One region of the Streptosporangium lutulentum genome, then DNA from elsewhere that is predicted to be linked to it. Evidence: riboswitches for the same ligand, from Rfam matches in the RefSeq annotation. Region 1 holds a riboswitch; each other region holds the start of a gene.
The links. Region 1 has a riboswitch for S-adenosylmethionine ahead of J2853_RS23335 (hypothetical protein). Riboswitches for the same ligand answer to the same signal wherever they lie in the genome.
Positions count from the first base shown of each region.

Region 1 (9,739 bases):
CCTTGGAGACCTTGGCGCCCACCAGGCCGGCGGCCTCCTGCACGCTGGGATTGTCGGACAGCCGGTGGGCCATCCGCTTGAGTTGCTCGTAACGCTCCCGTCCGGCGCGGCTACCCAGGACGTAGCCCACCGCGAGACCCACTCCGAACATCAATCGATAACGCATCTCCACCTCCACAGCCGGCTCGGCCGGACCCTGTCCGCTGAGCGCACACAGCTCGCCGGTTGTCTCCGACCTACCCCGGAGTATCGATGCGACACACACGGGCGGAGTGCGCTAATCTATTCCTGCGCAGCAAGGAACGGGGAAAAAACCCGGGCCGACCAGCGCAAAGAGCAATCCCGTGTAGCTCAATCGGCAGAGCAGCCGGCTGTTAACCGGCAGGTTATAGGTTCGAGTCCTATCGCGGGAGCCATCTGAAAGGCCCCGGGAGCGCAGCTCCCGGGGCCTTTGGCGTTTCAGGTGTCAGTTCTGCGGACAAATCACTGTGATTCGCAGAAAATGAGAGACGCCGTACCGTGTCACCCTGTTTACGCAGAGTGCCGCGAGATGCGGAGGCCGCGGAACACAACGATCGCAGTGGGGTAAGGGCCACTGCGTTTAGGGCACCTCGCCGCCCGGAACGGTCGTCGTGCCCGTGAGCCACATATGGGTGGTTTTCAGTGCTGACCTGGCGGAGGTCTCGGCGTCGTACGCCGGAGCCGGTTCACGGCGTCCCTGAGCGGAGATACGCGCCACCGCGCGTGGACGAGGCGGAGGCCGAGGAGTACCTGAGGTTGTTCCACGCGGAGAACCCCGCGGCGGGGCCGGTGAAGCCCCGCCTGCAGGAGGTGCGGGCCGAGATCGCAAAGACGGGAACCTATACGCACACACCCGGCGAGCTGGCCTTCGGAGCCAAGGTGGCCTGGCGCAACAGCGGCAAATGCATCGGGCGGTTGTACTGGCGCTCGCTGCGCGTGCGCGACCGGCGGCATGTGAACACGCCCGAGGGCGTCGCCGTCGAATGTGTGAACCATCTGCGGGAGGCGGCGCCCGTCCGCAGGATCCGGCCGACGATCACGGTGTTCGCCCAGGACCGTCCCGGGGTTCCGGGACCGAGGATCTGGAACGAGCAGCTGATCCGGTACGCCGGATACGCGATGGACGACGGCTCGATCGTCGGCGATCCCCGCTACGTCGACTTCACCACGATGCTGGGCAAGCTCGGCTGGCCGGGCGGTCCCGGCAGCCCCTTCGACGTGCTTCCCCTGGCGATCTCGACGGGGGACGGCCCCCCGTTGCTCTCCACGGTTCCCGGGGACGCCGTGCTGGAGGTCCCGCTGTCGCACCCCTCCCACCCCTGGTTCGAGCAACTGGGGCTGCGCTGGCACGCCGTACCGGCCATATCGAACATGTGCCTGGAGATCGGCGGGATCTGCTACCGGGCGGCGCCGTTCAACGGCTGGTACATGGGCACCGAGATCGGCGCCCGGAACCTGGCCGACACCGACCGCTACGACCTGATGCCCCTGATCGCCCGGAGGCTGGGCCTGGACATCGACAGCGACCGCTCGCTCTGGCGCGACTACGCCCTGGTGGAGCTGAACCTGGCGGTCCTGCACTCCTTCGAGCGGGCCGGGGTGACCATGACCGACCACCACACCGAGGCCAGGCACTTCCTGACCCACCTGGAGCGCGAGGAGAAGGCGGGGCGGGTCTGCCCGGCCGACTGGACCTGGATCGTCCCGCCGATGTCGGCCTCGACCACACCGGTCTTCCACCGCTACTACGAGAACAGGGAGTTGTCGCCGAGCTTCGTCCACCACCCCGACTCCCTGGAGCGAGGACTCGGTCACTGGAGCGCGACGGGGGGTGAGCCGGGAGGGACGCCGTGACGTCACGCCTGTGACGGCCCACCTCGAAGTGGGGCGCATCCGGGGTCGCCGTCGCCGTACGGCAGGGCACGTGAGGCCGTACGGCGACGGCGCGGGACCGGTCTGAGAGGTGCGGGCGGCCGCGTGGCCGCCCGCACCGCGGGACGAAAGCCCGGCCGGCCCGGCTGTCCGGACCGGGGAACCCGGCCCGCTCGCGCACGCTGTCGCCGGAGGGGGAAAAGGTATAGAACTATATTCTGTGGCTCTCGCGTGGGGAGTTCTCGTGCGGCGGGTCCCCGGGGAAAGGGGCCTGTAGGGAGGGAGGCGGGATGGTCGACCTGGTGCTGTCGTCGATCGATCGGGGCGTGCTGACGCTGACGTTCAACCGGCCGGACCGGCTCAACGCCTGGACCGACGAGCTGGGGCGGCGTTACTTCGACCGGCTGGCCGAGGCGGAGCTGAACCCCGAGGTCCGGGTGATCGTCGTCACCGGAGCGGGGAAGGGCTTCTGCGCCGGGGCGGACTTCCGGACGCTCAGCGCCCTCCAGGACGGCTCCTACGACGGCGAGCCGGACAAGCGCCCCAACACCTTCCCGACCACGATTCGCAAGCCGATCATCGCCGCGGTCAACGGCGCCTGCGCCGGGCTCGGCATGCTCCACGCCCTGGTGTGCGACCTGATCTTCACCGCCGACGAGGCGAAGTGGACCACCGCCTTCGCCCGGCGCGGCCTGATCGCCGAGTACGGGATCTCGTGGATCCTGCCCAGGCTCATCGGCCATGCCAAGGCCATGGATCTGCTGCTGTCGGGCCGCACCTTCTCCGGGGCCGAGGCCTACGAGCTGGGTCTGGTCAACCGGTCGCTGCCTCGCGAGAGCCTGCTGGAGGAGACCGTGGCCTACGCTCGCGAGCTGGCCGCCTACAGCTCGCCGGCGTCGATGGCCGTGATCAAACGCCAGATCTGGGGCGACTGGAGTCAGAGCCTGGAGTCGTCGGAGTCCGCGGCGTCGCGTCAGATGCTGGAGGCCTTCTCCCGGCCCGACTTCACCGAGGGCGTCGCCAGCTTCCTGGAGCGCCGCGCCCCCGGCTTCCCGCCGCTGTAGACCGCGGTGAACCGTTGTAGACCGCCCGGCCGGTTCGCGCGGCGGCGAGCCGGCCGGGTCCGCGGTGGACACAGTGAGCACGGTGGACGCGGCGAAGGTGAGGGGCATCGCGGCGATCGGCCGTGAGCGCCGCGGGAGCGTGGGGCGACGGGGCGGGCCGCGGTCGGCGGGTGGCGCCGGGTGGCCGGGCCGCAGGCGGCGGGTCGGCTCAGGTCATCTGGGAGAGCCAGTGGGGAGCGGCCCCGAAGGGGGCGGCGCGGGTGCCGACCGCCTTCATCAGCCGGGCCGCGGAGGCGCGGGCGTTCTCGATGACGTCGGGGGGATAGGCGTAGCGGACCTGGTGCTCCTCGAACTCGTCCTCGTCGTCCAGGATGATCCTGCCGTCGCGCATGCGGATCACGTCGAGGTCCAGGTCGACCATGGTCACCTCGCCGTCGCTCCACCGGGGCACCGTTGAGATGTCGCAGTAGATCTCGACCTTGTGCGGGGAGGCGTTGAAGGAGGCCGTCCACCAGTCGTCCCGGGGGAAGAGCATCACGCACGCGTAGCGCCAGGGGACCGGCGGCCCGTTGCCCTTGCGGGCGCTGGAGCCCACCTCGCATCCGATCCACACGCCGTGCTCGTCCTCGCCGAGGAGCAGGCTGGGGTGGTGCCAGTGCAGTGACCCGTCGTACTTGCGATAGACCACGTTCACGATCTCTGGTGACATCCCCCGACTGTAAACCTTGACAGAGATCTATGTATTTCCTACCTTCTAACTAGGTTAAGAGCGTCAGTGCAAGCCCCGGCCGGCTGACCGGCAACCCTCGCATCGCGGCGGGGTGCCTCCGGGGAGAGACCTGGCGGCACGGTGGGCGTGCCGCAAGCGCGAACCCCTCAACGGGGTTGCCGAGACATGCCTGGGAGCGCCACATGTCCGAGACCACGCTCGACCACGCCGGCCCCGTCGACCTCGGCACCTACGGCCGCCACCGGCGGGGTGACCGCCCCGGTCCCCGCCACCCCTTCCGGGGACGGATCGGGACGCCCCCGCGGGCCCACGCCGGGAATCTCTGTCGGCCCCCCGCCTTCCGGGAGAACGTGATCTCCTCCCCGGCGGGGGAGACCGGCCCCTGGCGGATCCCGGTCCAGCCGTTCCACGCCGACCGGGACCGGTCCCATCACGGAGCCGCCGTATGAACGGGCGCGGGGCCTTCGCGGTCCTCGCTCCGTCGAGGGAGGGGACCTCGTGAGCGCGGTCGCCGTCGTCGGCGCGGGGCCGACCGGCACCTGCCTGGTGGAGCGGATCTGCGCCAACGCGCCCGAACTGCTGAGCTGGCCGTCCCTGGACATCCACGTGATCGACCCCTACCCGCCGGGCGGCGGCCGGATCTGGCGTGAGAGGCAGCCCGGACTGCTCTGGATGAACTCCGTCGCCGCCGACGTGACGCTGTTCACCGACGAGTCGGTCCAGTGCGAGGGCCCGATCCGCCCCGGCCCCTCCCTCGCCGACTGGCTCGGCCGCGACCCGGGGCTGTTCGCTCCCCGCCCGGTCCAGAACGCCTACCTGTCCCATGTCTTCCAGCACGCGGTGAGGACGGCTCCGCGCGGCGTCCGCGTCCACACGCACGCGACCCGCGCGCTCGATCTGGCCGACGTCCCCGGCGGCCAGGCGGTGACGCTGGAGAACGGCCGGACGATCGAGGTGGACGCCGTGATCCTGGCCCAGGGGCACGGCGATGTGACCCCGACCGGGGAGGAGCGGTCGCTGGCCGCCCTCGCCGCGGGCGGTGTGGGCGGTGGGCTGCGCTACCTTCCCACCGGCTACGCGGCCGACCTCGATCTGGACGGGATCCCCGCGGGAGAACCGGTGATCGTGCGCGGCATGGGGCTGGCCTTCGTCGACCTGATGGTGCTGCTCACCTCGGGCAGGGGCGGCCGGTTCGTCCGTGAATACGACGAGGAGCTCGTCTACCTGCCCAGCGGGCGGGAGCCGCTGCTCCACGTGGGATCGCGTCGCGGCGTGCCGTACCACTCCAAGACCGGATACCCGGTCCGCGGCGCCCGCCCGCCGGTGCCGCGCTTCCTCACCGCGAAGGCGCTGGGCGAGGGGCCGTGGAACTTCCGCCGGGACGTGTGGCCGCTGGTCCGCAAGGAGCTGGCCTTCGCCTACTACCACGAGCTGATCACCGCGCACCCGCAGCGGTCCCGGATGGGCTGGGAGGAGTTCCAGGAGGCGTTCGCCGCCGAGGAGTGGGGCAGCCTCGCGATGCGGAGGCTGATCCGCCGGGCCGTGCCCCGCCATCTGGACCGGCTGGACTTCGACCGGCTGGACCGGCCGCTGGAGAAGATCCGGTTCGGTGACTCGGCGGGGTTGCAGAAGTGGATGCACGGCTACCTGACGGCGGACCTCGACCGGCGGTCCGACCCCGCGCACAGCGCCGACCACGCCATGATCCTCGGGCTGCTCTCCGTCTACGGCGTCCTCGCCGAACTGGGCGTCTCCGACCCCGGGTTCCACGGCTTCTTCAGCTACATCGCCAGCGGCCCGCCCGGTCCCCGGCTGGAGGAACTGCGCGCCCTCGCGAGGGCCGGCGTGGTCACCTTCCTCGGCGCCGATCTCCAGGTGGGGCACCGCGACGGGCGATGGCGGGCGCAGAGTCCCAGCGTGCCCGGCGGCGTGGAGGCCACGACCCTGATCGAGGCCCGGCTGCCCGCGCCCAGCGTGAGCCGGGCCGTCGACCCGCTGATCACCGCGCTCCGCGACCGGGGCGAGGTCGACGAGTCCGCCGGGCTGCTGAAGGTACGGCCCGCCGACCGGCGCCTGCTGGATCGCTCCGACGTCCCGCACCCCCGCAGGTTCGCCTTCGGACCCTGGGTTGTCGGCGGCCGGGCCACCGCCGGGTTCGCCCGGCCCGGATTCAACGCCCCGCTGTTCCGGCACGCCGACGCGCTCGCCCGGATCGTGCTGTCCGAGACCGTCGCCACCCAGGTCAGTCACGTCGCATGAGCCGTCGCCGTCCGGATCGACCGGACCGAAGGAGTCGTCGGATGAGGAGATGTTCGTGAGATCGCGATGGGGCGCCCTGGCGCTGGCCGGGGTGCTGACGCTGGCGGCGTGCGGGACCGAGGCCCCGGCGGCGACCGCCGGCGAGGGAGGCGGCGGGTCGCTGGTGTGGGCCGTGGAGACGCAGCCGATCACCTTCAACCCGCACCAGTGGGGCCAGAACAAGGCCCGGCTGCTGGTGCACAACCAGTTCGACAACCTGATCGCCCGGGGGAGGAACGGCGAGTTCCTGCCGTGGCTGGCCACGTCCTGGGAGGTCTCCGAGGACGGCCTGACCTACACCTTCCGGCTCCGCGAGGACGTGACCTTCCACGACGGGGAGAGGTTCGACGCCGCGGCGGTGAAGGCCAACCTCGACCAGCTCGTCTCGGAGGGCTACAACCCCGCGGTCAAGGCGATCCAGCTCCGCGACTTCGGCTCGGCCGAGGTGACCGGCCCGTACACCCTGAAGGTCACGCTGAAGACCCCCGACGGGATCTTCCTGGACTTCCTGGCCTCACCGCCGGCCGGTCAGGTCTCGCCCAGGTCGCTGAAGAACGCCAAGGACCTCAAGGCCGGCGGGACCGATGTGGTCGGCACCGGGCCGTTCATCCTCGACCGCTTCACGCCGGGTCAGGAGGTCCACTACAGGCGCAACCCGGACTACGACTGGGCGCCCCCGAGCGCGGGGCACCAGGGGCCGGCCTACCTGGCCGAGCTGACCTACCGCTTCCTGCCCGAGGCGGCGGTCCGGGTCGGCGCGCTGACCTCGGGACAGGTCCAGGTCATCGAGGGCGTGCCCGCCACCGAGGTCGGCCTCATCAAGAGCGACCCGGGGCTGCGACTGGAGACCAGCCTCAACTCGGGAAGCGCGTTCTCCTACTACTTCAACCTCTCGCACGCGCCCTTCGACGACAAGCGGGTGCGCGAGGCTTTCCGGGACGCCGTCGACGTGGACGCCGTGCTCAACGCGGTCTACCAGGGCACCGCCAAGCGGGCCTGGAGCATCGTCGGCCAGGGCAGCCCGGCGTTCTACGACGCCTCACTGGAGAACACCTTCGGCGACGACCCCGCGCGGGCCAACAGGCTGCTCGACGAGGCGGGCTGGAACCAGCGCGACGGCGAGGGCTTCCGGGTCAAGGACGGCAAACGGCTGAGCGTACGGTCGGTGTCCTCGGCCCCGTACGTCAGGGACCGCCGCGACGTCCTCGCCCAGGCGATCCAGGCGGCGGTGAAACAGAGCGCGGGCATCGACTTCCAGGTCAAGCTCGTCGACGACGGCACCGCGCAGAAGGCCTACAGGGAAGACCAGTACGAGATCTTCGAGAACTCGCGCGGCGACACCGACGCCGGGGCGGCGCTCAACCTGATCCTGCCGAAGGGCGCCGCGATCAACCGCACCCACGTCGAGAGCGCCGAGCTGGACAGGCTGCTCGCCGAGGCGTCGGCCACCTCCGACCCGGCCGAGCGCAAGGAGCTCTACGCCAAGGTGCAGAAGATCGCCGTCGCCGACGAGGTCCTGCTGCTCCCGCTCTACGTGCCCGCCGACCAGATCGCCCACGGCGCGGGCGTCACCGGGGTCACCTTCGAGCCCGTCTCCGGCACCCCCAACAGTGCTTACGACGTCCGGATCGGGACGTGAGCACTCTCCTGCTCACCCGGCGGCGGGGGCTGGCCGCCGCCGGGTGGCTCGGCCCCGTGGTCCGGCGGCTCGGGTCCGGCCTCGCCGTGCTCTGGGCCGCCGCCACGGCGGCCTACGTCGCCCTGCTGTTCGCCCCGGGCGACACCGTGGACGTGCTGATCGGCGACGGCCTCGACACCCCTGAACGGCGAGCGCAGATCATCGCCGAGTGGGGGCTGGACCGTTCGGCCCTTGAGCAGTACGGCGACTATCTGGCCCGGCTGCTCCGGGGCGACCTCGGCCACTCCTACCTCCTGCAGCGCGGCGTCGGCGACGTCCTGTCCTCGCAGATCTGGCCGACCGTCTCGCTGGCGCTCGCCGCCGCGGCCTTCGGGGTGGCGCTCGCCCTGGTGCTCGCGCTCGCCACCGCCGGGCGCAGGTCCCGGTTCGGTGACCTGGTCGGCCTGTCCGAGCTGGTGGTGGTCTCGGTGCCGCCGTTCCTGATCGGGATCCTGCTGCTCGCCGTGTTCTCCTTCACCCTGGGCTGGTTCCCGGTCTCCGGGGACCGCGGCCTCGTCTCGCTCGTACTGCCCGCCGTCGCGCTGGGACTGCAGATCTCCGGGGTGCTCGGCCAGGTGCTGCGCGAGGGCCTGGAACGCGCGCTGGAGGAGCCGTTCGCGGTGACCGCGCGCTCGCGGGGCATCACCGAGTGGCGGCTCGTCGTCCGGCACGCCCTGCGGCACGCGCTGCTCCCCGCCGTCACCCTCGTCGGCTGGTTCACCGGCGTCCTGCTCGGCGGCGCGATCATCATCGAGGCCGTCTTCGGCCGTCCGGGACTCGGCCAGGTCACCGTCTCCGCGGTGACGGGAAAGGACATGCCCGTGGTGATGGCGGTCGTGCTGCTGTCCGCGCTCGCCTACGTGACGGTCAGCACGATCGTCGACCTCGCCTACCTCGCGATCGACCCCCGCCTGAGGAGAAGCCGATGACACCCCGTCCCAGGATGTCCAGGTCGTGGAGAACCCGCCCGAGGAGAAGCCGCCTGAGGAGAAGCCGATGACGACGGTCACCGAGACGCCGCGGATCGTCTCCGCCGCTCCCACCCCGGCCACGCGCGGCCACGGCGCGGCTCCCGGGCTGATCCTCCCGCTGCTGTTCCTGGCCGTCGCCGCGGTCGCCGCCCTGGCCCCGGGCCTGCTGACCGGGGTGGATCCGCTGGCCGCCGATCCGCTGCACGCGCTCGCGGGGCCGGGCGCCGGGCACTGGTTCGGCACCGACCATCTCGGCCGGGACGTGCTGGCCCGCGTCGTCCACGGCGCGGGGCACTCGCTGAGCATCGGCGCGGCGGCGATCCTGCTCGCCACCGGCGCCGGCACGCTCCTGGGCATCCTGGCCGGACTGTTCCCCCGATACCTCGACGAACTGCTCAGCCGGTTGTTCGACGTCCTGGCCACCTTCCCCGAACTGCTGCTCGCCCTCATGGTCATCGCGATCACCGGTCCCGGCACCGGCAACGTCATCCTCGCGATCGGCGTGGCTCAGATCCCGAACTACGCCCGCGTGGTCAGGGCACAGACGTTCGTGGTCCGCAGGTCCGGCTACGTCGAGCAGGCGGTCACCTTCGGACTGTCCCGGCCGGTGCTGGTCCTGCGGCACGTCCTGCCCAACGTGCTGGGTCCGCTGCCGGTGCTCGCCACGATCGGCATGGGCACCGCCGTCATCGCCACCTCGGGGCTCAGCTTCCTCGGCATGGGCCCGCAGCCGCCCAGCCCCGAATGGGGCTCGATGCTGTCCGAGGCCCGCGACTATCTGCGCGTCGCCCCGTGGACGGCCCTCTTTCCCGGCCTCGCCGTCACGCTGACCGTCATCAGCCTGACGCTGGCCGGGCGTCGGCTGCAACGCCGTTTCGAAGGGAGAAACCCATGAGCCTGGTCGAGGTCGAGGATCTGCGGATCACCTTCCCCAAGGCCGGCGTGGAGGCCGTGCGGGGGGTGAGCCTGTCGATCGCGCCGGGCGAGTGCGTGGCGATCGTCGGGGAGTCCGGTTCGGGCAAGAGTGTCACGGCCAGGACCCTGGTGGGGCTGACCGGTCCCGGCGGGACGGTGACCGCGAGCGGATTCGCGGTGAGGGGACAGG
Region 1 covers NZ_JAUSQU010000001.1:5,217,501-5,227,239, reverse strand. The annotation lists gene J2853_RS23360 (YtxH domain-containing protein) at 1-166, opposite strand, end outside; tRNA gene J2853_RS23355 (tRNA-Asn) at 341-416, shown strand; gene J2853_RS23350 (nitric oxide synthase oxygenase) at 745-1,875, shown strand; gene J2853_RS23345 (enoyl-CoA hydratase-related protein) at 2,184-2,957, shown strand; gene J2853_RS23340 (DUF402 domain-containing protein) at 3,166-3,666, opposite strand; SAM riboswitch class IV at 3,719-3,831, shown strand; gene J2853_RS23335 (hypothetical protein) at 3,870-4,136, shown strand; gene J2853_RS23330 (FAD/NAD(P)-binding protein) at 4,186-5,946, shown strand; gene J2853_RS23325 (ABC transporter substrate-binding protein) at 6,002-7,624, shown strand; gene J2853_RS23320 (ABC transporter permease) at 7,621-8,592, shown strand; gene J2853_RS23315 (ABC transporter permease) at 8,660-9,529, shown strand; gene J2853_RS23310 (dipeptide ABC transporter ATP-binding protein) at 9,526-9,739, shown strand, end outside.

Region 2 (9,739 bases), 3.1 Mb from region 1:
CGATCACCGGATGCGTTCCCGACGACCGGTAGGCGACAGCCGAGCGGTCCGTCGCAGAGCCGATGGGCGACCTGCTCGTTCACCTGTGGAAATTCAGAAGGGAGAGGTGCTGCAAGCCCTGCGGGTGCAGAAGCAGATGCCGTGCATGCCTGCGCGGTCCGCGTAGTCGGTGCGGACCGCGCGGACCTCGCGGACCTCCCGCCTTAACTCTGCCTATGGGTAAGGGACGTATGAGGAAGTTCGTGTCGACTGTGGTGTGGCATACCAGGGTTTCGAGGCTGGCCGGGGTACTGGGAATGGGGAAGCCTCTCGCTACGGCAGCCGCCCCGCCGCAGGCTGGCTTGTCCGGATTCTCCCGGCTGGCGGCGGGTTTCGCGCTCGTCCCCGCCACGACCGTGCTCATCGTCACGCAGTCCGGTGCGGGCGCCCCGCAACCGCCGGTGAGCCTTGGAACTGCGGGCAGCTTCGCGGTTCTGGCTGGGAGCACCGTCACCGGGAACCTCGGGCTGAGCCCGGGCACGGCGGTGACCGGCTTTCCGCCCGGCACCGTGAACGGAACCATCCATGCGGCCGACGCCACCGCCGAACAGGCCAAGACCGACCTGACCGCCGCCTACGACGATGCCGCCGCTCGGACTCCTGCCGCCACGGTGCCGACGGAGCTCGGCGGGACCACCGTGACGCCGGGGGTCTACACCTCCGCCGCGGGCACCTTCGGGATCACCGGGAACCTGACCCTCAACGCGCAGGGAGACCCGAACGCGGTCTTCGTCTTCCAGGCGGCCTCCACCCTCGTCACCGCGTCCGCCAGCACGGTGACCCTCACCGGGGGAGCCCAGGCGAGCAACGTCTTCTGGCAGGTCGGCAGCTCGGCAGCTCGGCCACGCTGGGAACCAACTCCAGCCTCACCGGGAACATCCTCGCGCTGACCTCGATCACGGTGACCACCGGCGTGACCGTCAACGGCCGCGCCCTGGCCCGCAACGGCGCCGTCACCCTGGACACCAACACCATCACCAGGCCCGCCGGTGCTCTCTCCATCAGCGTGCCCGCGACCGCGAATCTGGGTTCCGCGGCATCCGGTGCCGCCAACGTATCGGCCCATCTCGGCGAGGTCACCGTGACCGACGCTCGCGATGTCTCACCCGCCGCCTGGGTCGCGACCGTCAGTCGGGTGGTTTCTGTAGGCGGCTCCAGCTCCTGCAGGCCGGGTTGCACGACGCCGTACCCCGCTCCTGGCCTTGCCCTTCCCGCCGTGCCGGTCGCACCCCTGAACGGATCATGCCCGAGGGCGCGGATCGCGGTTGATGCTCAATCCCAGTTGAAGAACTGCTCGAACCTGAACCTTCGCACCAGGAGGGGGACGGAGTCCCGGCCGGTCACTCGGATCTTCCTGAGGCGGGTCTGCTGGTTCATCGTGACCTTCACGCACGTCAGGCAGACCTCATGATCTCCCAGCAGGGCGAAGTAGGAGATGCCGGCGCTGCGGCGTCCGAGACCCCTGTCGGAAAGGCCCAGTCCCACCTCACGGTAGATCCGCCTCGAACCCTTGAGGTTGAACGCGGTGGAGCCGATGATCGCGTGGTTCGACGTGGGGGGACAATGTACGAATATCCGGACGTTGTTGTTCTGGCGGGGATTCCAGGGCAACACCCGGAGCGACGTGACGTTCTTCAACTCGGGCGGGATCTGCCCGCCGTTCTTTCCCGAGGAGCCGCTCTTTCCCGAGGAACCGCCCTTCCCCGAGGAGCCGTCGTCCTTGCCGGAGGTGGTGGAGTTGTTGACGTTGACGTTCTTCTTGGAAGGGTCGGGGTCGGCGGCGACCTTCCGGACGACCGCGGCCGGGGTGTCGGACACCCCGGCCACGGGGCTCTGGCCTATCAGGAGAGCGATGACCGCTCCCATTCCCACGACGAGACGCATGTGTTCCTCTTGCCGGACAGACGCCGGACGTTGGTGGCGTGTTCTCGCCGAGGGACGGACACGCGGGTGGCGACGGAGGGCCGGTGCCTGGAACAGCGCGTGGAAGGATGACCGGGCACCCGTCCTGACCAGGCTTATTGTCTTATTATGCCGATCATGTCGTGCCGAGGTGCGCGCCACACCGACGCCGGCCCGCGGCTCGCGGTTCGCGCTCGGGGGAAGCTCGGGGGAAGCCGTCCGGCAGGCAACACATCACATCTCGAAATGTGGGACGCGTGGTCAGGATGACGGTGGGGCGGGTAGAGTGCATGAGACCTGCTCGTCAGGCTCCTAACTGAATATTTGCTCATCCAGAGGGGTGGAGGGACCGGCCCTGCGAAGCCCCGGCAACCATCTCGGTTCGCGACTCGTAATCTGACGAGGCCAGCCGAGACAGGTGCCAATTCCGGTCTGTGACCAGGGTGGTCGCAGACGAAGATGAGGGAAAGGCCTCGCTTCATGGCGCTCGCAACCACTGAAAACACCACCTCGCTCGACTTCGGCCCCGCTGTGGCCCTCTCCTGTCGCGAGTGCGGTGCCCGCTACGACCTCGGTCCCACCTTCGCCTGCGTCGAGTGTTTCGGACCCCTTGAGATCGCCTACGACTTCGGGCAGGTGACCCGGGAGCAGATCGCCGCGGGACCGACCAACATCTGGCGCTATCGTTCCCTGCTGCCGGTTCCGGCCGACGTGATCTCCAAGCCCAACATGGCCCCGGGGTGGACGAAGCTCGTCAAGGCCGACAACCTGGCCCGCGAGCTGGGCCTCCGCTCGCTGCACGTGAAGGACGACTCCGGCAACCCCACGCACTCCTTCAAGGACCGCGTCGTGGCCATGGCCGTCGAGGCGGCCCGCAACTTCGGTTTCCACACCCTCTCATGCTCCTCCACCGGCAACCTGGCCGGCGCGGTCACCGCCGCGGCCGCCCGCGCCGGGCTGGACGCCTGCGTGTTCATCCCCGCGGACCTGGAGGAGGCCAAGGTCGTCATGGCCTCGGTCTACGGGGGCAAACTCGTCGCCATCGAGGGCACCTACGACGACGTGAACCGCTTCTGCTCCGAGCTCATCGGCGACGAGCTGGGCGACCAGTGGGGCTTCGCCAACGTCAACCTCCGTCCGTACTACGCGGAGGGTTCCAAGACCCTGGCCTACGAGATCGCCGAGCAGCTCGGCTGGCGGATCCCGGACCAGATCGTCATCCCGGTCGCGTCCGGCTCCCAGCTCACGAAGATCGACAAGGCCTTCAAGGAGCTGATCAAGCTCGGCCTCGTCGAGGAGAAGCCCTACAAGATCTTCGCGGCGCAGGCCGAGGGGTGCTCGCCGGTCTCCACCGCCTACAAGGCGGGTCTCGACGTGATCCGCCCGGTCAAGCCGAACACGATCGCCAAGTCGCTGGCGATCGGCAACCCGGCGGACGGCCCCTACGTGCTGGACATCGCCCGGCGCACCGGCGGTGCGGTCGAGGACGTCACGGACGCCGAGGTCGTCGACGCGATCCGGCTGCTGGCCAGGACCGAGGGCATCTTCGCCGAGACGGCGGGCGGCGTCACCGTCGGTGTGCTGCGCAAGCTGGTCGCCGCGGGGCGGCTCGACCCCGACGCGGAGACCGTGGTCCTCAACACCGGCGACGGTCTGAAGACCCTCGACGCGGTGGCGAGCCAGGCGCGTCCCACCGCCGTCATCCGGCCCTCTCTTGACGCATTCCGTGCGGTTATCGCCTAGAAATCGTGAAAGGTACTGAATTATGAGCGTTTCTGTGCGGATTCCGACGATTCTGCGGACCTACACCGATGGTGCCGCCGAGGTGAACGGAGACGGTGCGACTCTTCGCGAGGTTCTGCAGAAGCTGGACGCGGACTTCCCGGGGATCGGAGCGCGCATTTTCGATGAAACGGGCAAGATTCGCCGTTTCGTCAACGTTTATGTCGGGGATGAGGACGTCCGTTTTGTCGACAACCTCGACACGGCCACGCCGCCCGGCGCCCAGGTCTCCATCATCCCGGCGGTGGCCGGGGGCTGATCCTCCCGGCGTTCCTTGAGCGCCCGGGCCCTCTCGCGACACCGCAACCCCGGGCGTCTCTCCGTGCTTCCCCTGTCACCCTCTCTGCTCTTCTCACGACACCCGCACCGGCTCCGGCCGCGTGCGGGTGTCGTGTTTTGTGACGTGAGCGCATACTTGGGACGCGGGGAAATAATGCAACATTTAACTAACTAATCGTGATTGCCAAACATGATTTGGCGCTAAAAGCGCATGTAAAGCAGTAGTTTGTTGATTGACTCTGTTGCCCCACGGCATCCCACAGGTATGGTCGAGAACGATCGACGTAGGCGATGTCTCCGCCTCGGAGATTGAGGACTTCGCGAGAGGAATGGGTGTTGTCCTCAAGTCCAGTAAGAGGAGTCGCAAGTGGCGCAGGGCACCGTCAAATGGTTCAACGCGGACAAGGGCTACGGCTTCATCGCGGTAGACGGTGGTAAGGATGTGTTCGTCCATTACTCCGCAATCATGATGGATGGCTACCGTGCACTCGAGCAGGGCCAGCGGGTCGAGTTCGAGATCACCCAAGGGCAGAAGGGTCCCCAGGCGGAGTCCGTCCGGGCGGTCTGACGTAGCCATCCCGTGAATTTGTCGGGAAATGTCGGTGGATCCCGCGGCAGCGCAGTCTGTGTGATCTTCGCGACAGCGGCCCGGTTCGCCGCTCCAGCGGCGGGCCGGGCTTTCGCCATGAGTGGAATGCAGGTCAAAGACCCGCAGCTTGCACTCGACAGGGTAGAGTGCTAAACAGTTTGTTGGCACTCCCGGTTCGAGAGTGCCAACCTGGATCGAGGCGATGGGGCCCGCCGAACGGAGTCGTGGGCCCACATGCCGTCGCGGGCGTCGGCTCGATCCGGTGCAAGCCACCCTGTGTTTGGGAGGTCTAGCCGTATGGCAGCCAAGATGATCGCGTTTAATGAGGACGCCCGGCGCGGTCTCGAGCGTGGTATGAACCAGCTCGCGGACGCCGTCAAGGTGACCCTCGGCCCCAAGGGCCGTAACGTCGTGCTGGAGAAGAAGTGGGGCGCGCCCACGATCACCAACGACGGTGTCTCCATCGCCAAGGAGATCGAGCTCGAAGACCCGTGGGAGAAGATCGGGGCCGAGCTCGTCAAGGAAGTCGCCAAGAAGACCGACGACGTCGCGGGTGACGGCACCACGACTGCCACCGTGCTCGCTCAGGCTCTCGTTCGTGAGGGTCTTCGCAACGTCGCCGCCGGCGCCAACCCGATGGCCCTGAAGAAGGGCATCGAGGCCGCCGTGGAGCGCGTCTCGGAGGAGCTCTCCAAGCTGGCCAAGGACGTGGAGACGAAGGCGCAGATCGCCTCCACCGCCTCCATCTCCGCGGGCGACGCCCAGATCGGCGAGATGATCGCCGAGGCGATGGACAAGGTCGGCAAGGAAGGTGTCATCACCGTCGAGGAGAGCAACACCTTCGGCCTTGAGCTCGAGCTCACCGAGGGCATGCGCTTCGACAAGGGCCTCACCTCGATGTACTTCGTGACCGACCCGGAGCGTATGGAGGCCGTCCTCGACGACCCCTACATCCTCGTCGTCAACTCCAAGGTGTCCGCCAACAAGGACCTGCTCCCGGTTCTCGACAAGGTCGTGCAGGCCGGCAAGCCGCTGCTGATCATCGCCGAGGACGTCGAGGGCGAGGCCCTGGCCACCCTGGTCGTCAACAAGATCCGTGGTCTGTTCCGCTCGGTCGCCGTCAAGGCTCCGGGCTTCGGCGACCGCCGCAAGGCCATGCTCGGCGACATCGGCATCCTGACCGGTGCCCAGGTCATCAGCGAGGACCTCGGCCTCAAGCTGGAGTCCACCACGTTGGACCAGCTCGGCCGCGCCCGCCAGGTCATCGTCACCAAGGACGAGACCACCATCGTCGACGGCGCCGGTGACCCCGACCAGATCGCCGGCCGGGTCAACCAGATCCGCGCCGAGATCGAGAACACCGACTCCGACTACGACCGCGAGAAGCTCCAGGAGCGTCTCGCCAAGCTGGCCGGCGGCGTCGCCGTCATCAAGGCCGGCGCGGCGACCGAGGTCGAGCTCAAGGAGCGCAAGCACCGCATCGAGGACGCCGTTCGCAACGCGAAGGCGGCCGTCGAGGAGGGCATCGTCCCCGGCGGTGGCGTGGCGCTGCTGCAGGCCGGCGCCAAGGCGTTCGACAAGCTCGAGCTCTTCGGCGACGAGGCCACCGGTGCCGCGATCGTCCGCAAGGCGCTGGAGGAGCCGCTGAAGCAGATCGCGGTCAACGCCGGTCTCGAAGGCGGCGTCGTGGTGGAGAAGGTGCGCAACCTCACCCCCGGTGAGGGTCTGAACGCCGCCACCGGCGAGTACGTGAACATGTTCGAGTCGGGCATCATCGACCCGGCCAAGGTGACGCGCTCCGCGCTGCAGAACGCCGCCTCCATCGCGGCGCTGTTCCTGACCACCGAGGCCGTCATCGCCGAGAAGCCCGAGAAGGCCGGAGCCGCTCCCGCCATGCCGGGCGGCGGCGACATGGACTTCTAAGTCCAGACGCTTTCACAAAAGAGGCGACCCTGAAGTGCCGGGGCCGCCTCTTTTCGTGTTCACCGAACCTTGTGTGATCGGGCGCCGTTCCTTTCATCCGGTTTGTGATCAATAAATGATCGGCTCCTAACTCAGGGGCTTGACCCAGGGGGCCCATTGGGGTTGAGGGGCGTAACCGGCGGCACCCCATGCGTGGTGGGCCAGGACATTGTCGTGGAGCACCATCGCGTCGGCGCGGAATGCGCCCAGTTTCGCGAAGCGCTCCTCCGCCGCGCGGATCAGGACGGTCCCGATCCCCTGGCGGCGGCGGGCGGGATCCACGGCCAGCCGATAGAGGTGGGCCCGCCAGCCGTCCCAGCCGGCGATCAGGGTGCCCGCCGGCTCCCCGTCGATCTCGGCGATGAGGACGGCCGCGGGGTCGCGCTCGATGAGCGCGACCGCCTTGGCAGGATCATCGTGGCGGTCGGTTCCCTCGGCGGCTTCGAGCCAGAAGGCCGGCAGCGCGCCGACGTCTTCCAGCCGCCCGTTCCGAACGCCTACGTCCATGGGCTTTTCCATGGCATCGGAAATCAGCAGAGCTGCGCGGGGAGCTCTCTGGCGTGGAGGACGGTCAGGGAGGTGACCGCGCGGGTCAGGACCACGTAGAGGCGGGCCAGGCCACGCGGTTCGGCGTCGACGATGTCGGCCGGTTCGACCACGATGACGTGGTCGTACTCCAGACCTTTGGCCAGGCTCGCCGGGATGACCAGGAGGCGGTGGTCCTCCACGGTGTCCGGGCTGAGCACCCGGTGGTCCAGGTGGTCCACGCGCGACAGCGCCTCGGACACGGTGGCGACCGAGGCGTCCGGGACGATGACGCCGATCGAGCCCTCACGGGACGACGCCTCCCGCACCGCCTGCGCCAGGGACGCGGCGAGGTCGGGCGCGGGCCGTACCGACAGGGAGCCCGTGCCGGGCCGCAGCGACTGGGGAGCGGCCAGGTCCGGGGCGATGGAGGGCAGCAGCCTGGCGGCGAAGTCGAGCACCTCGCGGGGGACGCGGAAGCCGAGGGTGAGCTCGGTGACGGCGCCGTCCTCGAACCCCAGGTGGGTGAGGACCTCCGTCCAGGAACGGGCGGACCAGGGCGTGGTGCCCTGGGCGAGGTCGCCGAGGACGGTGGCCGATCCGGTGCGGCAGCGTCGGCCGAGGGCGCGCAACTGCATCGCGGACAGGTCCTGGGCCTCGTCCACGACCAGGTGGCCCAGGACGGCGGTCCGCTCGATCAGGTCGGCGAGCTCGTCCATCAGCGCGGCGTCGGCCGCCGACCACTTCGCCGAGCGAAAGGACTTGGCGGGCTTGGCCCACAGGAGCAGCGACTGCTCGGCGGCGGTGAGGTCGTCCTTCGCCGCGGCGGCGAGGAACTCGGGATCGCTGAACAGCCGGTGGAGCACCTGCTGCGGGGTCAGCTTGGGCCAGACCTGATCCACGAGCTGCTTGATCGGTTTGGATCTGGCGACCGCGTCCTGCACCCGGTCGTCGGGAGACTCGCCGCGCTGCTCCATCCGGACGAGCACCAGGTGGGCCAGCCGCTGGGCGAGCGTCACCCGGCCCGGCCCGTAACGCGTGGTGCCGTGCAGCGAGGCGACGATCTCACTGGCCTCGTGGTCGGCCACCCGGTAGCGGTTGATCCCCTTGGTGAACAGCACGCCCTCGGTGGGCTTGACGACGTGCATCCACAGGGCGCGCTTGAGCACCGGGGCGATCCTCGCGTCGCCCTTGATCGTGGAGACCATGGGGTCCTCGGGGGCGAGGTGATCGCCCAGGATCCCGGCGACCGTGGTCTGGTCGACCTTGACCTCGCCCAGCGCGGGAAGCACCGAGGAGATGTAGGAGAGGAAGGCGCGGTTCGGGCCGACGATCATCACGCCGGACCTGGCGAGCTTCTCACGGTGGGTGAACAGCAGGTAGGCGGCCCGGTGCAGGCCGACCGCGGTCTTGCCGGTGCCGGGCGCCCCCTGGACGCACACGGTCTGGACCAGCCCGGAGCGGACGATCTCGTCCTGGTCGGGCTGGATGGTCGCGACGATGTCGCGCATCGGGCCGGAGCGCGGGCGCTCGATCTCCTCGGTGAGGAGCCTGCTCTGCTGGAGGTCGCCGCCCTGGTCGAGCCGCTCGTCCTCGTAGGCGGTCAGGTCGCCGCCGTGGTAGCCGAACCGGCGGCGGCGGGCGACGTCCATCGGGTCGGAGGGACTGGCCTGGTAGAACGCCCGGGAGACCGGGGCCCGCCAGTCGATCACCAGGGGGCGGCTGCGGTCGTCGTGGACGTGCCTGCGGCCGACGTAGATCGTGCCGGGCAGGTCGTCGTCCGCGGCGCGGTCGAGGCGGCCGAAGAACAGGGGAGTGCCGGAGAGGTCGGCGAGCGCCGCCACTCGCTGGTCCAGTAGTCCCTGCAGGATCTGCTGGGAGACCCAGTCGGCGGCGGCGTCGGAGGACAGGGAGCTGGCGTGTTCTCGCATCGCGCGCAGCGCGGCCCTGGAGGTGGCGAGGTGTGCGCGTTCGGCGGTGAGGATCTCGGCCGGGTCGCCGGTTATGTCGGGGGCCAATTGATGTGCGGGCACGCGGAAGCGCCTCCCATTCGATAAACGGAGGTGGTGGTCATCGGGCAGCGAATCGACCAGCTTACCGGGGACCTTCGTGACGCTCAAAAGGATTTAGCGATGGACTGACGTCCGGCTGCGGCGGGTATCTCAATGACCATGCGGATCTCCCCTGCGATACCGGTCGTGGCCAATCTCCTGCTGGCCGCGCTCTGGGGGTTTTCCGTGTTCGCGGGCTGGGGGCCGGAGGCCTTCTGCTCCGAGGGCGGCTGCGTGGAGAGGCTGGACGGCGTGTCCAGGCTTTCGGCCCTGTTCGCGGTGATCGCGGCCTGCTGTACGGCGGGCGCCTGGCTGGCCCCGCGTGCCCGCCGCGACGAAGACCGTCTCACCGCCCTCATGATCGCGGCGTTGGCCGTCTGGGTGATCGCGGAGGGCATTCTGTTCGTCGGTGGTCTGATCGTTCGGTAATCGCCAGGGCACCCTCCGTCATTCTGTCTTGAAATGGCGAAAAAGCCGGGCAAAACTGGTGACTCCGGCAGATCATGGGGGTATGTCGCCAGTGGCCGTCGAGGCCTAGCGAGGGGGTGGTTTTTTTGTCGAAAGCCCGCGGTATTTCGTGGACCTGACTCGAATTGACGACGTGTTCGCC
Region 2 covers NZ_JAUSQU010000001.1:8,358,861-8,368,599, forward strand. The annotation lists gene J2853_RS37730 (ice-binding family protein) at 297-929, shown strand; gene J2853_RS37735 (hypothetical protein) at 1,312-1,923, opposite strand; SAM riboswitch class I at 2,267-2,407, shown strand; gene thrC (threonine synthase) at 2,422-3,684, shown strand; gene J2853_RS37745 (MoaD/ThiS family protein) at 3,707-3,982, shown strand; gene J2853_RS37750 (cold-shock protein) at 4,370-4,570, shown strand; gene groL (chaperonin GroEL) at 4,889-6,514, shown strand; gene J2853_RS37760 (GNAT family N-acetyltransferase) at 6,641-7,060, opposite strand; gene J2853_RS37765 (HelD family protein) at 7,084-9,111, opposite strand; gene J2853_RS37770 (hypothetical protein) at 9,250-9,558, shown strand.
Region 2: linked by a shared signal. The riboswitch ahead of thrC (threonine synthase) and the one ahead of J2853_RS23335 (hypothetical protein) in region 1 are both predicted to bind S-adenosylmethionine.

Region 3 (9,739 bases), 2.9 Mb from region 1:
GGAAACGCGGCGCAGCGCCGCGCTTCTGAACGGGTCAGGTAGCCGTAGCCGTCCGCTCGTTGAAGCAGCCGGACATGGCGGTAGTGAATGCCCTGCATGAGACCGTGCCGGGTGCGGACGTTGAGGTTACCGGTGGAACGAACCGCGACTCGCTCGGTATGTGTTCCGGCTTTGACCCCGGGTGTGGCGTTCTTCGCCTGGTTGCACGCCACACATGCCACGGTCAGGTTGCTGATCCGATCGGAGCCGCCCCGGCTACGCGGGTGGATGTGGTCGATGTTCAACGGCACGCCAGAGATGCCGCAGTACGCACACGCGCGACCCCACTTGGCCAGCAGATACTCGCGGACCTCATACCCGTACAGGGTGCCTTGCTGGTATTCCACTCCTGCGAGCGGCCTACCGGCCGACAGGGCGTGGGTGTCGAACGCGACCCGCTCTACGTGCACGGCCGTGACGGGCGCCCACCGAGACAGGCGGCCGACCCATGACGTGGTGCCGTCCACCCGATGGTGCAGAGACGGCGCGAGCCACCCCTTCGGCGTGGTCCGGTTGAGGAACCGGGGTGCCCGGTAGCGCAGGTTCCGAGACCGGCGCCGCCGGCGATACCGGGCGCGTGCGATGAGCTTGTCGCGGATCCGCTCGCCCCGATGATCAAGCTGGATGCTGTACAGGCCGGTACGGCTGCCGCCCTCGATGCGGAACACGGCGATGCCGGTGTGCTTGGAACCGGGGTCGATACCTACCTGCACACCCTGCACGGTGGAGTCGGCGGCGGCGCGGTCGCGCAACCGGATGACGAACGGGGTGTGCCGGACCACCGTCGCCCGACCGGCCGCCGGCAGGTGGCGGGCACGGGCGGGGTGGCACGGGTCAAGCGGGTGGCCGTGCCTGTCCAGGACGAACACCACCGGGTGGCTCTCACGAGCCGCTCCCTCGGACGCCGAAGCGCCCTCGGGGTGACGCCGCAGCAGACGGGTGCCCTCTGCTGCAGTCTCCCCTCGCCCATGTTCCACGCCAGTGCCCGGCCAGGCCGGGAGTCCGTGAGCCGTTTCGTCCCCACCCTCGAGGGTGTCTGCTCCCACGGATTCCAGAGCGGCAGGCTGAGGAAGCACCTGCCGGTGGGTCTGCTCACTTACGTGAAACGTAGTCAATCGAATGCACCTCCTTCTCAGGTGATCGACTCGGGCTGGTCAATGCGGGGCTTCGAAACGCATCGCTGCGCCTCAAGCTCCCTCCCTCAGGAGGGGGTCACTGACTGATAGCATTCCTTCGTTTGAAACGGACAAGGCATGTCCTTCGCCCACCTCGGCCGAGGAAAGCGGGCAGCCATTCCTTTCGGGGAGCAGAGGAGCCACGGTGTCCCGCCCTTCGACCACCTGGGGCACTTCGCCCAGGTGACCAGCGTAACGGGCCCGGCTGTTTCAGCCGCGTCGCGGCATGCGTGTCAACCACCTCGCATCGAAAACCGGGGTATCCCCAGAAAAGCTCGGTGAAAACAATGGCAGGTGCCGAGCCGTTTCAGGCCTGGCGACCACCGGGAATCCCCTCGATCACGAGGCGGACCGGGTCGGCCGCCGGTAGGCGGACCGGGGCGATGATCGCCGCGGGTGGTTCGAAACCAGCGTGGAGTGACAAAAATGTGTAGTCACTCATGTGCCCCGAGATCACGGGGATCCGATGCCCGCCCCTTCTCCGATCGGTAGCGTCTCCTTTCATGTGGCTCACCTGGCGTGCCGCGATGGAGCAGGCGCTCTACGGCGAGAGCGGGTTCTACCTGCGGGAGCGTCCCTCCGGTCATTTCGTGACCTCGGTCGGCGCCTCTCCCGCCTTCGCCGAGGCCATGCTGCGCGAGCTCATCGCGGTGGACGGCGCGCTCGGCCACCCTCCGGTGGTCGATCTCGTGGACATCGGCGCCGGTGAGGGCAGGCTGGCCGCCGGCATGCTCGCCGCCGCGCCTCCCGAGCTCCGTTCCCGGCTGCGGGTCACCGGGGTGGATCTGGCCTCCCGGCCCGCCCCGCTACCGGAGGAGATCGCCTGGGCGACAGTCGTTCCCGACGCGATCCACGGGCTGGTCATCGCCAACGAGTGGCTGGACAACGTCCCCGTGGACATCGTCGAGCAGACGGCGGACGGGCCCCGGCTGGTCATGGTCAACGTCTCCGACGGCAAGGAGAGGCTGGGCGGGAGACCGCAGGAGGACGATCTGGCCTGGCTGGCCCGCTGGTGGCCGATGCGGGCCACGGGCGAGCGGGCGGAGATCGGCAGGCCCCGCGACGAGGCCTGGGCGTCGGTGATCGTACGGCTGGCATGTGGCCGGGCGATCGCGATCGACTACGCGCACTTCGCGGACAACCGCCCGCCGTACGGCACCCTGGCCGGATACCGCGACGGGACGACGGTCGCGCCCGTGCCGGACGGCTCGTGCGACGTCACCGCGCACGTGGCCCTCGACTCCTGTGCCCGTGCCGGGGAGCGCGCCGGGGCCGTCACGACGACCCTGACCACCCAGCGGGAGGCGTTGCGCGCCCTCGGCGTCACCGGGACGCGCCCGTCCCTCGAACACGCCCGCAGCGATCCGCGCGGCTACCTCCAGGCCCTCACGAGGGCCTCCGAGGAGGCGGAGCTGATCGCCGCCGAGGGGCTCGGCGGGTTCGGCTGGCTCGCCCAGACCCGGACGTGAGATCGGCCCGCCCGCACACGACCCGAGACCGCCCACACGACCCGAGAACAGAGCCGGACCTGAGATCGGCCCGCGCTCGCACCCGGCCCGCGCTCAGACCTGGACCTGGAGGGATTCCAGGCCCCGGATGACATAGCCCGGACCCCAGGACGGCTCGGCGGCCAGTCCCAGCTTCGGCGCCCGGCGCAGCAGCGCGCCGAACGACTCGATCAGCTCGATCCTGGCCAGTGGCGCGCCCAGGCAGAAGTGGATGCCGGCGCCGAAGGAGATGTGCGGGTTGTCCGTCCGGCCCACGTCCAGACGATCGGGGTCGGCGAAGACCTCGGGGTCGCGGTTGGCCGAGCCGAACAGCAGCGCCACCTCGGTGCCGCGGGGGATGTCGAACCCGCCCACCGAGATGTCCTCCAGAACCCAGCGCTCGAACATCTGCAGCGGGGTGTCCCAGCGCATCATCTCCTCGACCGCGGTGGGCAGCAGGTCGTGGTCCGCGCGGAGCCGGTCCAGCTCGGCCGGGTTGCGGAACAGCGACCACCAGCCGTTGCCGGTGACGTTGACGGTGGCCTCGTGCCCGGCGTTGAGCAGCAGCACGCACGTGCCGACCAGCTCTTCCTCGGTGAGTTTGTCACCCTCCTCCGCCACCAGGGCGAGGGCGCTGATCAGGTCGTCACCGGGGTTCGTCCTGCGGCTGCGGGCCAGCCCGATGAGGTAGTCGGAGAACTCCTCGGACGCGCGCACGGCGGTGTGCTGGGCCTCGACCGAGGGGTTGAGCTCGTACATCTTGCAGATGTCCGCCGACCAGGGCCGCAGCAGGTGCCGGTCGGCCTCCGGCACGCCGAGCATCTCCGCGATCACGGTCACCGGAAGCGGCTCGGCGACCTCGGAGATGAGGTCGCCGCCGCCGCGCTCGACGAAGCCGTCCACGAGCTCGCCGGCGATCCGGGCGACCTTGGGGCGGAGCGCCTCGACCATGCGAGGGGTGAACGCCTTGGACACCAGCCGCCGGAGCCGGGTGTGGACCGGCGGCTCGACGTCGAGCATTCCAGCCCTGACCACCCGCCAGAACGGATCCTGGAACTCGGGGTCGTCCTGCCTGCCGAACTCCTGGTGCGTGGCCACGTGCAGGTAGGAGCGGCCAAGCCTGCGGTCACGCAGGAGCGCGTTGACATCGGCGTGCCGGGCGATCAGCCACTGACCGGTCGGTTCGAAGAAACTGACCGGCCGCTCCCGCCTCAGCTCGTCGTAGACGTCGTAAGGATGGGCGACAAATTCCGGATTCCAAGGATCAAATAGCACTTAAGCATCGTAATCCTGACCTACTACTCCACCAATACACCGGGATCTTCCTGGTCGAGGCCGCAGAAAGGCGGCCGTCGCAGCCGTCAGACCCCCACGGTGAAATCCGGCTCGGGGCCGGGGTCAACGGCGTCGGCGTATCGGGCGTGCCGGAACGGGGAGACCGCCATTGCCAGTGCCACCAGAACGAACCCGGCGACGCCGATCCAGAGTGCCGTCCGGTAGCCGGTCGCGACGGCCAGAAACCCGCCGAGGGGCGCGCCGACGACGACCGCGGCCCGGTTGAGGGAGCGGATGGTGGTGTTCATCCGGCCCTGCAGCCCATCGGGGGTCACGGACTGGCGGTAGCCGAGCTCGTTGGGGCCCGTGACGCCCATGGCCACCCAGAACAGGAACTGGGAGAGAGCGACCATCACGAACACCGCGAGTCCGGGTACGGCCAGCGGCATCAGTGCCCAGGCCGGCGCCATCAGAGCATGGGCGGCGATCACGGTCGGACCGGCGTCGAACCGCCGGCCCGCCCATCCGGCCAGCGCCCCGCCGAGAAAGGCGCCGACGCCGCCGCAGGCGTAGGCGGCTCCCAGCCAGAACGCCCCGAGGTCAAGCTCGCGCGCGTCCAGCGCGTAGGCCACGAAGACCGTGCCGAGCATGCTGTGGAACAGGAACCAGGCATGTGAGGTCACGGCCATCGGGGCGAGGGTCCGATGGCGGTAGATCCAGGACAGTCCTTCGCGCACCTCGGCCCTCAGGTCGCGCCGCGAGGCCGGCTGGGCCCGTTCGGTGACGGAGATCGAGGCGAGGAGCACGCCGGAGACCAGGTAGGAGGCGGCGTCGACCAGCATCGCCACCGGCGCGCCGACCACCTGGATGAGCGCCCCGGCGAGCAGCGGCCCGGCCGTCTGGGCCACGGAGTCGGACTGTTCCAGCCGGGCGTTGGCCGGGATGAGGAGCTTCCGGGGCACCAGCCGGGGCAGAAAGGACTGGTTGGCCGCGTCGAACAGCAGCGACAGCAGCCCGAAGACCATGACGTAGGCGATCAACGCCGGCATGGTGAGCAGCTCGGCGACGTACAGCAGCGGGATCACGCAGACCAGCGCGGCCCGTCCGAAATCGGTGCCGACCAGGATCGGCTTACGGCGGCACCGATCGACGAGCACCCCTGCGACCAGTCCGAACAGCAGGTACGGCAGCCATCGGGCCGCGTTCATCAGGCCCAGTTCGAAGGCGGTGGCGTGCAGGGCGACCACCACGAAGATCTGGAGGGCGACGGTGGTCACGTGCGCGCCGAAGATCGACACCGTCGAGGCGACCCAGAACCTGCGATATCCAGGAAGATCCACAAGGCGGGGCATCACCTGGACTTTAACAAGGGGCTGATCGACAGGTCGATGACGTCCGCCGTAGCCGGGCCACCGGCGTGAGCCCGGCCTTCGTGAAGACCGGGCTCACGCCGGTACCTCCTCGGCGCCGGCCGGGTGCTCGCCCGTGGGACGGGCGAGCACCTGGCGTCAGGAGTCGGTCCGCTCACCCACCTGGCCGTCGGCCTTGGGAGAGCCCTGGCTATCGGCCTTGGGAGAGCCGGGCCGCTCACCCACCTGGCCGTCCGCCTCGGAGGAGCCGGTCCGCTCGCCGGCCTTGTCCTCAGAAGAGCCGGTCCGCTCGCCGGCCTGGCCTTCGGCCCCGTAGCGCTGGTGCAGCGCGACAGGCTCCCCCTTGCCCGCCTTGCTGCGCATCCGGATGTTCAGCAGCTCCACCAGAAGCGAGAAGGCCATCGCGAAGTAGATGTAGCCCTTGGAGATGTGCTGCTCGAAGCCCTCGGCGATGAGCACGACGCCGATCAGCACCAGGAAGGACAGGGCGAGCATCTTGATGCTCGGGTGCCGGTCCACGAAGCGGCTGATCGGCCCGGAGGCGACGAGCATCACGATGACCGAGACGATGACGGCCGCGATCATGACGCCGAGCTCGTCGACCATGCCGACCGCGGTGATCACGGAGTCGAGCGAGAAGACGACGTCGAGGACCATGATCTGCAGGATCACGGCGGTGAAGGAGGCCGCCACCTTGCCGCCGGCGTGGCCGGACTTGCCCTCCAGGCTGTCGTGCATCTCGAAGACGCTCTTGCCCAGCAGGAACAGCCCTCCGAGTATCAGGATCAGATCGCGCCCGGATATCCCATGCCCGAAGACCTCGAAGAGCGGGGCCGTGAGCCTCACCACCCACGACAGCCCGAGTAACAGGGCCAGACGACTGATCAGGGCGGCGGCGAGGCCGAGTTTGCGGGCTTTGTCGCGCTGCTCGGGAGGAAGCTTGCCCGCGAGGATCGAAATGAAGATGATGTTGTCGATCCCCAGGACGATCTCAAGCGCGACAAGGGTGAAGAACCCTATCCATATCTCCGGGTTGGTCACCCAGTCCATCGTTTCCTCCTTGGTCGCCCGGCTGCCTGGACGTTTCACCGGTTGCCTGCCAGGACGACTGGGAAGCCCCATGAGTTCCTTCTGGGGAATAACGGCTGATCACATTCACAACACGGGGGACGCCGTCCGGCCGTCGCCGCGAACGGGAGAGGCGACCTCAATCCCCCCGTAGGTACTTGCAGGACACGGCCGGACGTCGGTTATAGTTCCCGGGTAGGTCATGAGTGCCAGTGACAAGCCCCGGCTCGCTGGCCGGCAACCCTCGCGTCCGCGGCGGGGTGCCCCGGGTGAGGACCTGGTCCGACGCGTAGCGCGTCGGGCAAGCGCGGGCTCCACGCACCAACGCCATGGGTTGGGGTCCGATGACCTCGAAGGAGCCTTGGCGTGTCCACATTGACGATTCTCACTCCCGCCTCCACGTCCGCGACCACCCCGGCGCGCCCCGCGCCCGCGGAGCGGCGGATTCCCCCGGTGCTCGGCTCCGACCTGGAGGTCCCGGTCAGGGGCGGCAGGCTGATCCCCTACGCCAACCTCGACTACGCCGCCAGCGCCCCCTGTCTGGAGCCCGTGAGCGCCGCCGTCACCGCCGCGCTCCCGGCGTACTCCAGCGTCCACCGGGGCGCCGGGTACGCCTCCCAGCTCACGACGGCCCGCTACGAACAGGCCCGGCACACCGTCCGAGCCTTCGCCGGGGCCCGCCCCGACGACTCGGTGATCTTCACCCGCAACACCACCGACGCGACCAACCTGCTGGCCCGTAGCCTGCCCGAGGGGACCACCGCCGTGGTCTTCGACACCGAGCACCACGCCTCGCTCCTGCCCTGGGGCACCGCCGTACGGCTCGCGATCCCCGCCTTCCCCGGCGAGGCCGTCCGCGCCGCCGACGAGGCCCTGGCCGGGATCGACGGTCCCAAGCTGCTGGTCGTCACCGCCGCCTCCAACGTCACCGGCGAGCTCTGGCCGATCGCCGCCCTGGCCCACATCGCCCACCGCCACGGCGCCCGCATCCTCGTCGACGCCGCCCAGCTCGTCCCGCATCGCCGTCTCAACCTGACGGCGCTCGACCTGGACTATGTGGTCTTCTCCGGTCACAAGCTCTACGCCCCGTTCGGCACGGGCGCCCTGATCGGCCGTTCGGACTGGCTGGCGGAGGCGGAGCCGTACCTCAAGGGCGGCGGCGCGGTGAAGACCGTGAACGACGACGAGACCGAGTGGCACGACGACCCCGAGACCCGCCACGAGGCCGGAACCCCGAACGTCCTGGGCGCCGTCGCGCTGGCCGCCGCCTGCGACGCCCTGACCGCCACCGGCTGGACCGTGCTGCTCCGCGAGGAGGAGCGCCTTCTGAGCCGCCTGCGCGACGGCATCACCGCCGTCCGGGGCGTGCACGAGCTCTCCCTGTGGGGCCCCGATCACCCCCGCGTCGGCATCGTCTCCTTCGTGGTGGAGGGCTTCACCGCCCGCGAGGTCGCCGAGGTCCTGTCCGGTGACTACGGCATCGGCGTGCGCGACGGCAAGTTCTGCGCCCATCCGTTCGTCCGCCACCTTCTCGGCACCGCCGACGGGGGCTGCGACGACGTCACCGCCTCCGCCGTCCGCGCCTCCATCGGCATCGGCACCACCGAGGAACATGTCGACCGCCTGATCACCGCTTTGCAGGATCTTGTCTCACGCGGCTGACGTGACAGCATGGGTCTTATGACTGAGCCTCATGCCGAAGGCGCGCCCCGGACGATAAGCGTGGGGATCGGGGCCGGAGCGGAGGCCGTGCCCGACACGCACGGCAAGGAGCTCGCGACCGAGGACATGATCCTCAACATCGGGCCGCAGCACCCGTCCACGCACGGGGTGCTGCGGCTGCGGCTCACGCTGGACGGCGAGCGGATCAGCTCGGCCGAGCCGATCGTGGGCTACATGCACCGCGGCGCGGAGAAGCTGTTCGAGGTCCGCGACTACCGGCAGATCATCGTGCTGGCCAACCGGCACGACTGGCTGTCGGCCTTCTCGAACGAGCTGGGCGTCGTGCTCGCGGTGGAGCGGATGCTCGGCATGGAGGTGCCGGTCAGGGCGGTCTGGACGCGCACCCTGATGGCCGAGCTCAACCGGGTGCTGAGCCACCTGATGTTCCTCGGGTCCTATCCGCTGGAGCTCGGTGCGATCACGCCGGTCTTCTACGCGTTCCGGGAGCGTGAGACCCTTCAGGCCGTGATGGAGGAGATCTCCGGCGGGCGCATGCACTACATGTTCAACCGGGTCGGCGGCCTCAAGGAGGATCTGCCCCTGGGATGGACGAACCGGGTCTCCCAGGCCGTCGCGGACGTGCGGCGGCGGCTGCCCGACATCGAGAACCTGATCGCCGGCAACGAGATCTTCCTCGCCCGCACGCGCGGGGTGGGCGTCCTGGACCGCGAGACGATCATGCAGTACGGCGTGAGCGGCCCGATCGCCCGCGCCTCGGGCGTGGACATCGACCTGCGCAGGGACGAGCCCTACCTGGCCTACGGCGAGCTGCCGGTGAAGGTCGTCACCCGGTCGGCCGGAGACTGTCACGCCCGGTTCGAGGTGCTGCTGGAGCAGGTGAAGGTCTCCCTGGACCTGGCCGACGCCTGCGTGGAGCGGCTCCTCGACCTGCCTCAGGGCCCGATCAACCAGCGCCTGCCCAAGGTGCTCAAGGTGCCCGAGGGGCACACCTACGCCTGGACCGAGAACCCGCTGGGCATCAACGGCTACTACCTGGTCTCCCGTGGGGAGAAGACCCCGTGGCGCATGAAGCTGCGCTCCGCCTCCTACAACAACGTCCAGGTGCTGCGGGAGATGCTCCCCGGCCACCTGATCTCCGACATGGTCGCCATCCTCGGCTCGATGTTCTTCGTCGTCGGGGACATCGACAAATGAGGCACGGCAGGAGCACATGAGCGAACAAGATGGGGACACGAGTCCCCGTACGGCGGGCGGGCAACGGGACAAGTACGTCGACTGGCTCCGGGCCGTCAGCCTGCTCGTCGTGGTGCTCTGGCACTGGGCGTTCACGATCCTGCAGTGGGGGCCGGACGGTCCCTCGCCGACGAGCCCGCTGGGCTTCACCTCGGGGTTGTGGATCCTCACCTGGCTGTTCCAGGTGCTGCCCCTCTTCTTCTACGTCGGCGGGCACGTCCACCTCCTGTCCTGGAACCGCGCCCGCGAGCGCGGGGTGGGCATCGGAACCTTCGTCGCGCGGCGCATCCGCAGCCTCGCGGTCCCGGCGCTGGCGCTGGCCATTACCTGGATCGTGCTGGGTGCGGTCGTGACGTGGGCGTTCGGGATCGGCTGGATGGACCGGGTCGTCCTGCTCATCATCAGCCCG
Region 3 covers NZ_JAUSQU010000001.1:8,068,262-8,078,000, reverse strand. The annotation lists gene iscB (RNA-guided endonuclease IscB) at 1-1,016, opposite strand, end outside; gene J2853_RS36390 (SAM-dependent methyltransferase) at 1,718-2,683, shown strand; gene J2853_RS36385 (cytochrome P450) at 2,777-3,976, opposite strand; gene J2853_RS36380 (MFS transporter) at 4,063-5,328, opposite strand; gene J2853_RS36375 (TerC family protein) at 5,485-6,396, opposite strand; SAM riboswitch class IV at 6,613-6,728, shown strand; gene J2853_RS36370 (aminotransferase class V-fold PLP-dependent enzyme) at 6,781-8,076, shown strand; gene J2853_RS36365 (NADH-quinone oxidoreductase subunit D) at 8,095-9,291, shown strand; gene J2853_RS36360 (acyltransferase family protein) at 9,308-9,739, shown strand, end outside.
Region 3: linked by a shared signal. The riboswitch ahead of J2853_RS36370 (aminotransferase class V-fold PLP-dependent enzyme) and the one ahead of J2853_RS23335 (hypothetical protein) in region 1 are both predicted to bind S-adenosylmethionine.